One region of the Nostoc sp. DedQUE12b genome, then DNA from elsewhere that is predicted to be linked to it. Evidence: riboswitches for the same ligand, from Rfam matches in the RefSeq annotation. Region 1 holds a riboswitch; the other holds the start of a gene.
The links. A riboswitch is a leader RNA that binds a small molecule or an ion and turns the genes downstream of it on or off. The one in region 1 is predicted to bind cobalamin.
Positions count from the first base shown of each region.

Region 2: it holds a riboswitch for cobalamin, as region 1 does, so the genes downstream of both, RMY16_RS16290 (TonB-dependent receptor) here and RMY16_RS31105 (energy-coupling factor ABC transporter permease) in region 1, are expected to answer to the same signal.

Region 1 covers NZ_JAVRCI010000119.1:6,784-10,985, forward strand. Annotated here, with positions in the region: gene RMY16_RS31085 (MarR family transcriptional regulator) at 1-165, shown strand, start outside; gene dnaB (replicative DNA helicase) at 162-1,517, shown strand; gene RMY16_RS31095 (hypothetical protein) at 1,480-1,983, shown strand; gene RMY16_RS31100 (hypothetical protein) at 2,119-2,271, opposite strand; gene RMY16_RS33230 (PepSY domain-containing protein) at 2,275-2,412, opposite strand; cobalamin riboswitch at 2,581-2,721, shown strand; gene RMY16_RS31105 (energy-coupling factor ABC transporter permease) at 2,747-3,520, shown strand; gene RMY16_RS31110 (energy-coupling factor ABC transporter substrate-binding protein) at 3,507-3,809, shown strand; gene cbiQ (cobalt ECF transporter T component CbiQ) at 3,806-4,202, shown strand, end outside.
Region 2 covers NZ_JAVRCI010000029.1:70,273-74,474, forward strand. Annotated here, with positions in the region: gene RMY16_RS16275 (ubiquinol-cytochrome c reductase iron-sulfur subunit) at 1-273, shown strand, start outside; gene RMY16_RS16280 (class I SAM-dependent methyltransferase) at 443-1,303, shown strand; gene RMY16_RS16285 (hypothetical protein) at 1,310-1,765, shown strand; cobalamin riboswitch at 2,054-2,204, shown strand; gene RMY16_RS16290 (TonB-dependent receptor) at 2,513-4,202, shown strand, end outside.

The DNA of each region.
Region 1 (4,202 bases):
GAAAAATATCTGGCATCAATTCAGGTACAAGCCAAAAAAACTGAAACAAAAAATGCTCGAGATGAATTCCGCCGAGAACTCGAAGAACGGCAGCGACAGGCTCAAAGAGCTTGGGAAGAGTCGCAAAGGCAAAATCGGGCTGAGAATACTGGCGGTGAGACATGATTGATAAATTGCCACCCCAAAACATCGAAGCGGAAGAGGCGATTTTAGGCGGTATCATGCTTGATCCAGAAGCAATCGGTAGGGTGAGCGATCGCTTAATTCCCGAAGCCTTTTACATTAGCGCCCATAAAGATATCTATCAAGCCGCGCAGCGCCTTCATTGGTCTGGTAAACCCACTGATTTACTCACAGTTACAGCTTGGCTTACTGACCACGATTTGCTAGTCCGTATCGGCGGGAGAAATAAATTAGCAACTCTGGTAGACCGCACAGTGTCAGCTGTCAACATCGACACCTTAGCCGAGTTGGTAATGGACAAATTCGTGCGTAGACAGTTAATCAAGGCTGGAAATGAAATTGTACATCTGGGTTACGAGACAGAAACTGAGTTACCACATATTCTTGACCAATCAGAACAGAAAGTTTTCCAATTATCTAATCAAACCCTATCTTCAAACACTGAACATAACAGCACGATTAACGTTGCTGCTTACGAGGATTTAAATTCAGCAAACCCCATTTACCATACAGGACTTCATGAACTCGATAATTTGATGGTGGGATTTGAAAGCGGCACACTCACCATAGTTGCGGGTAGGCCATCAATGGGAAAGTCCCAGATCGCCTTGTTTTTGGCTTTCCAAATGATACTGTTTCATGAGCTACCTGTGGTCATCTTCTCCTTGGAGATGACAAAGAAACAATTGGAGTACAGGCTGTGGAGTTTAATTAGTGTTAGCAACGCCTATAAGCATTTAGAGTTAACGCCACTAAAAAGCGATCGCATCCGCAGACATCGCTCAGGTAATAAACCCCTAGCAGACTGGGAATTTACAAGCATTGCCAAAATCGTTGGTATTGCTTCAGAACTGCCGCTTTATATGAATGACTCAAGAGGTATTACCGTTTCTAGAATTGCTTCCGAATGCCGTCAAATTAAGGCCAAAGAAGGAAAGCTAGGGTTAGTTGTAGTCGATTACCTGCAAATGATGGCAGAGGATTCTGGGGGCAACCGCAGTTATGAACTAGGTGACGTGGCACGGGGACTTTACAAAATGGCTGGGGAAATAGAAGTTCCTGTGTTGGCACTTTCTCAAATTTCTAGAGGAGTTGAGGGCAGACAGAATAAGCGCCCAATGATGAGCGACCTTAGCCAATCGGGAATTTTAGAAATGGTGGCAGACAATATTATTCTCACTTACCGAGATGAGTACTACAACCCAGACACTACAGACCAAGGAATATTAAAGCTCATCATGGCTAAGGCACGGCACGGTGAAACAGGCACAGCAACGGTGTTTTTTGACAAGTCCTATGGAATTATCCAGAATTTGCGCTCCGAAAATATCTGAGTCCTCAAACTCCTGTCGAAACCATCCACCTCATTTAGAGGAATTTTTACTGGGGGGTATTGATAATAGCCCTAGTAAAAAGCTTGAAAAAATAGAGATATCCCCAAGTATTGACAACCCTAGTAAAAAGCGCAGAAATTGGGGTGAGGGTAACGGCACTATTCATTGGCGCACCATTACTAGGGGTGGAAAGGACTACCCCCAAGCTTACTATCATTGGCAGGAAAAAGGTACAAAGAAGACCAAGTACATTCCCAAACATTTACTGGGGGTTATTCAAGAAGCAGAGTTCAAGAAGCGCCCAATTATAGAAATTTTGGCATTACTGGGTGTTGTGCCTCCATTTAGTGGAAAACCATTACTCTTCACGGCAAAGATTATCCCCAAGCTTGGTATCACTATGAGTTTTGGAAAGATGGCGATCGCCTCCTTAAAAAGTGCAAGTATATTCCAAAACGACTATTAGTGAAAATAGAGAAGCTAGAAGCAGATAAAGCCCCAGTTAAAGATATTTTGTCAGTATTGCAACTCAAATTATAGAAAAATCATTACCTCAGAAAAGCTGTGCAAATCGTAAATTCTGGATAAGTCTACTACAGGTTTACAATATCCCGTCCAACTCGATTGCTTGGATAACCTTTTGGCGCAAGTCGTAACTATAGAGAAAACCAATTAGCAGCACGCCATAAAATCCAGAAACGGCGTGCAAGTCTCGCCATAATCGCTGATTCTGACTCCATACTCGTGGAATCAATGTTCATAAAAGGGTTCCTTTGTTGCCTCGCAACCACAAATACAATCCCGTAAGCACCACGAGTCCCCAGCAGGCAGCAAGCTCTACTAGGTAATCCCCTACTTTTCCCATTATCAGTTCGCTGTGAATCTTACGAGCGATCGCCTAGAGATTATTATTTTCGTCACGCTCCCTTAAGATTTCTCCCGTGTAAGGGTGAAAAAAGGCAGTCAATGTCCGCTCATCTGAAGTTGTTAACGTCATTTCTGCACTGCAATCTACGCTTTGTGAATACCTGATAAAAAATCGCTGTTCAAAATTGGTAATAGTGATATAGTTACTCCAATCGGTTCTGATGGGGAGCAGCCATCGGACGCAAGAGGGAAAGTCCGGTGCAAATCCGGCGCTGTCCCGCAACTGTAAACCAAAATTAGGTAAGTCAGGATGCCCGCCGGTTAGAATCAATTCGTTTACATAAATCTGCGAGGTACAGATTATGAAAAGAAAACAGGCGTTAGTCAGTCTAACCCTGATGGGAGTTATCAGTTTTTATCTAGTAGTTGGTTTACCCAAACCCGCCTACGCCATGCATATTATGGAAGGTTTTTTACCAGTGCAGTGGGCAGTTTTTTGGTGGGTTGTGGCATTACCGTTTTTTCTATTAGGATTGCGTAGTCTGACTCGCATTACCCAAGCTAACCCACAGCTAAAACTACTACTAGGCTTGGCTGGTGCTTTCACTTTCGTGCTGTCAGCGTTAAAAATCCCTTCTGTCACAGGTAGCTGTTCTCATCCTACGGGGACAGGGTTAGGTGCGGTGCTATTTGGACCGCTTACTATGTCGGTTTTGGGTAGTTTAGTGTTATTGTTTCAAGCTTTATTACTAGCGCATGGTGGCTTGACGACGCTGGGGGCAAATGCTTTTTCGATGGCGATCGCCGGCCCATTTGTAGCTTACTGGATATATAATTTGACAATCAAGTTGGGTGGTAAAGAAAAAATTGCGATATTTCTAGCAGCTGCGATCGCAGATTTACTCACCTACGTTATCACTTCTATCCAACTTGCCCTAGCTTTTCCTGCACCTGTTGGTGGGTTTATCGCTTCATTTGCCAAGTTCGCCGGTATTTTCGCCATTACTCAAGTCCCCTTAGCAATTAGTGAAGGATTGCTAACTGTATTGGTGTGGAATTGGCTGCAATCTTATAATCCTCAAGAATTGGAACTATTGCAATTAATCAAACGAGGAAGTGGCAATGAATCAGTCTAAAAAAGGGTTGAGTAACTGGCTATTAGTAGTAGCTGTATTAGCTTTAGCAGTTGCACCGTTAATATTTGTACGCGGTGGTGAATTTGCTGGTTCTGATGACAAAGCCGAAAAAGCAATTACGGAAATACAACCTGGATATAAACCCTGGTTTAAATCGTTTTTTGAACCCGCTAGTGGAGAAATAGAAAGCTTATTATTTGCCTCACAAGCAGCTTTGGGTGCAGGAGTAGTTGGTTATGCAATTGGGTTATATAAAGGACGTTCCCAACAACAAAAACGTGAAGAATGAGCTTGCAAATAGATACGTTAGCTTACACTAATCGACTGCGAAGATTGCCACCGGAACACAAACTGATTTTTGCATTTACTACCCTTGCTATTTCCCTTGCTACCCATCCGCTAGTGCAAATTTTGATCACGCTTTGGATGAGTACTTGGACAGTTATTTATGCAAGAATTCCGGCTGGAGTTTATTTTCGATTGTTAATGTTCACCATAGTTTTTTGTTTGACAAGTTTACCAGCCCTAATGGTGAATGGAGTTGCGATTCCTGATTTACAAAGCGTCAAATTAGATTCGTGGTATGGACTAACTCTCGGACACTTCTATATTTATATCAGTCATAGTGGCAGTATCCAAGCATTGGGAATTTTAACTAGAGCATTAGCCTCTGTTTCTTGCT
Region 2 (4,202 bases), on a different contig from region 1:
ACTGGTCAGCTATTAAATGAAAACTCACCTGTTGGTTCTGTATTAGTAATTGGTACTTCTAAAAGCAAAAATCTAGTGGCTGTGAACCCTACCTGCACTCACATGGGTTGCACCGTAGAGTGGCTTGCAGAAGAAAAGATATTTTTATGCCCTTGTCATGCTTCCGAATTTGCTGCCAATGGCAATGTACAAATGGGGCCAGCTACAAAACCACTATCAAATTACGAGACAAAAATAGAAGGCAATTTAGTTATTGTGAAACGTAATTCATAATTTGTAATTAATAATCTCAGGCTTGATTTGGGGCTTTAAGTGTTCACTAAAATTATTATGTGGTAATTTGCAAGTAGTAATACCATAGTTAATCAAACGACAAAATTAACACACTGATATTGCTGGGAATATTAAGCATGAATTTGTCACTGTTTCTACCAATTTATAAATGCAAAAACCAAAACTAATAAATATTCCCAAAGCGACTCGTTACCAAAATGCGGCGATAGATTATTACATGGGACTTACAAATTCCTCCTATCTCCATTACGGGTATTGGGAGCCACTACCTACTGTGGGTGAGGAATTGACTCTAACTCGTCTGCATGCGGCTCAAGAAGCTTATGCAGCCAAGCTTTTTAGTTTTATTCCAGAGGGTGTAAAAACTGTGCTGGATGTCGGCTGCGGGATTGGTGGGAATGCAGTGTATTTACGCGATCGCGGTTTCATTGTTGAGGGACTAGCACCTGACACACTCCAGCAAGAAAAGTTTATCAAGAATACCAACTCTCAAGTACCTTTCTATTTAACCAGATTTGAAGATTTTCACGCCTCAAACTCCTACGATCTAGTTCTGTTCAGCGAAAGCAGCCAATATATTGCTGTTGACGATTTAGCCGAAGGTGCAGCTCGTTTACTGGATAGTGGTGGCTACCTGCTGCTTGCCGATATGATGCGTTCTCATGCTGAATACCAAAAGGGTATCTTTTCCAATTGTCATGTCGCCAGTGAACTCCAAGCAGCTTTAATAAAAGCTGGGTTCGAGTTAGTCAAGACTGAGGACATCTCCACCCATATTGCGCCAACGATTGATTTGTGTGTTGAGAAATTCTGTACTTTTGGACTGACTACAGTTAAATATATTGCAGATGTCGTAGCGATCGCACTTCCACCACTATACTCACTCGGATGTTGGGCATTTAAGCGTTGGCTAGAAAAGCCAATTGCTGAAGGGTTAGCAGCACGCGATATTTTTGAAAACCATCTGTGTTATTCTATCCAACTTTGGCAGTTATCTAAAGGAGTTTAATTGAAGATGACCACAGAAATAAACACTCAAGATTGGCAACAAACTTTTATCGCCACTAATTTATTAGCAATCGGGTACAACGCTTGGGTTGGCTATTTAGGAGGAGAACGTGGTGTTGTAATTTGCAGTACCAATTCTCCGCATTTAAGTAGTGCTGGTGAAACATTTAAAGCCCATTTTATCCCGCGTAAAAATCTCGCAGCTTTCTTAAATGCTTGGTTAGCAGCACCCGATACCGTACTGCTGCAAAGACACTTCATGAATGCACATATTCTCGAAGCTGTAGATAAATATAATCCTCAAAAAGATGTTGTATTTTTGTTGCAATACGGTAATCAAGCTGCTTTTTTATATTTAACTAATTTACCAATTACACCACCGCAATGTTATCAAACTGTATGCAAAGAATGGGCAGAATTTCAACCTCAATACACCCTTTTAACAAGAACAAAAACACAATGAAACTCATCCAAAATTAAAAACAAGCTTTCTGTTTTTACCGTTTTTTTCAATTGCTACGTATAGAGCTTTAATAGCAAAGTTAAAGCGTTAAACTACCTCTTAGAAACGTAAGACACTTGACAAAATTCAATCTACGATGTACGAAAATTATCCTTCCCCTCTACTGATAGTTAGGGGATTTCTTTTATGGATTTTAGCAGTAGCAAAAGTATAATTAAAATTCAGTAAGTGATATGGAAAATCAAAATTATTATCGACTGAATTTACATATAGAGAGCAACTATGGTAATGTGACACATAAATGTCGGTTCTGATGGGGAGCAGCCATCAGGCGCAAGGGGGAAAGTTCGGTGTAAATCCGGCGCTGTCCCGCAGCTGTAATGAGACGAACATAACGTATCTCTAAGTCAGAATGCCCGCCGACTCACTCTAGACACAAAACATTTATCTGCGAGGTACAGATGATACACATAGTTAAATTATTTCATGGGTACAGATATCGACTTAAGAAAGTACCCTCTGCAAGTGTTACTACTTCGCTTCGCTGTTAGTAACGACACTCAGTTTTGGATTGTCCTATAGGAATTTGGGTATCCATCAGAAATACCACAGAGTCTTTTTTGTCATCCAAATAGTATCCAGGATGATTTAGGTACAGCAATGCATTTCAACAAGCTAATTTCAGCCTAAATCTCAAAACTCAATAGCACAAATCAATATCTGCATTTACTGAAAACGAGGAGTTTCATGTCCACTTCCCGTGTCGTTACTTGTTGTGAGTTTTTCTCAAAAATCTTCGTTTTTACCGCAATTTATGAGTTGGTCTGTGGAGGAGGTGTAGCTATTGCTAATCAAGTTGCACAAATATCTGAGTCTCCTAAGTACGAAGGTACTGCAAGAGACTTACAACCAGTTGCACAAATAACACCTGAAAATACCCCAACATCCATAGAAGAAAAAGAACCAGATATTGAACTAACAGTCATCGATAAGTTACTCAATGAACCTGTTTACTCACCCTTTCGTCGTGAAGGGACAGTGAAAGATTCCACCCGTCCGGTTTACGTGATTACTGGCGAAGAAATGGAAGCGCAGGGTGCAAAAACTGTCAGAGAAGCACTAAAATTCCTTCCTGGTATCTTGCCTGATGGTACAGTTGGCACAGAAGTAAACGCTTTAAGCGGTCAATTTATCCGAGGTTCTAACTCTGCACAAGTCTTGATTTTGCTTGATGGTAGACCAATTAACGAACTTGGTTCTGGTGGTTTTGACCTTTCAGAATTTACTACCAATATTGTTGAAAGAGTTGAAGTATTACCAGGTGGTGGTTCTACTCTTTATGGTTCTGATGCTATCGGTGGGGTGATTAATATTATCACTCGTCGTCCTACAGAAAAAGTGACGACACAAGCAGGTGTTAATTTTGGCGCGTATGGGTTAAATCAGCAGACTATCAATAGTAGCGGAAAAATAGGAAATATTGGTTGGGTTGTAGGTTATAACCGTACCCAAGCAGAAAATAACTACCCTTTTTCCATCCCAGAAGCTAACTTTGAGGGAACTAGAGAAAATAATGATGTTCTCTACAACAACTTTAATATCAAGTTGAAGGCGGATTTAGGTTCTCGTAATACCCTTACCCTCTCTACTCTGTATTTAGGTAAAGACCAAGGAGTACCAGGAGGAGTCCCCATTCCCGAACCATTATTTGGTCAAGGTTATTTTAACTCGTTGACTGATAGCGATCGCAAATACACAGACCAAGTTCTCACTGATTTAACCTGGAACTCAAAATTAGGAAGTGGGAATCATTCGCTGCTAACAGCAAGAGTTTATGCAGATTTCCTCAACACTCGTTTTGATAGTCGCAATTCATCCCAAGCACGATATGATAACAGGCAAGCTTCTTATGGATTGCAAGCACAACACAGTTGGAAATTTGCTGATAATCAAACTTTAGTTTACGGCTTTGATTACCGCAATGTCTCAGCTACTAACAGTACATTCGACTTTTCTGTTGATACAAAAACAGTCACTTACGACGATAGTATTAGTCAAGGAGCGCTATTTGCTAGATATGAAATTAACTTTACCCCTAGTTTCACTGCCAACTTAGGTTTACGCCAGGATTTTAGTAGCCTGACAAATGGCTCTTTTACATCACCGAGTATCGGAACAAAATTTGTACTTACAGATTCTACCACCCTGAGAGCTAATTATATCAAGAATTTCCGTGCGCCGAATCTTTTCAGCTTATATGCAAATGGTGGTACTTACGTTGGTAATCCTAATCTTCGTCCAGAAAAAGGCGATAGTTATGATATCGGAATTGACCAAAAATTAGGCAATTTTGGTCTGTTGCGCTTGACATATTTCAACAACACAATATCAGATTTAATCGCTTATAACTTTGCTGTTCCGGTAGCTACTTATGAAA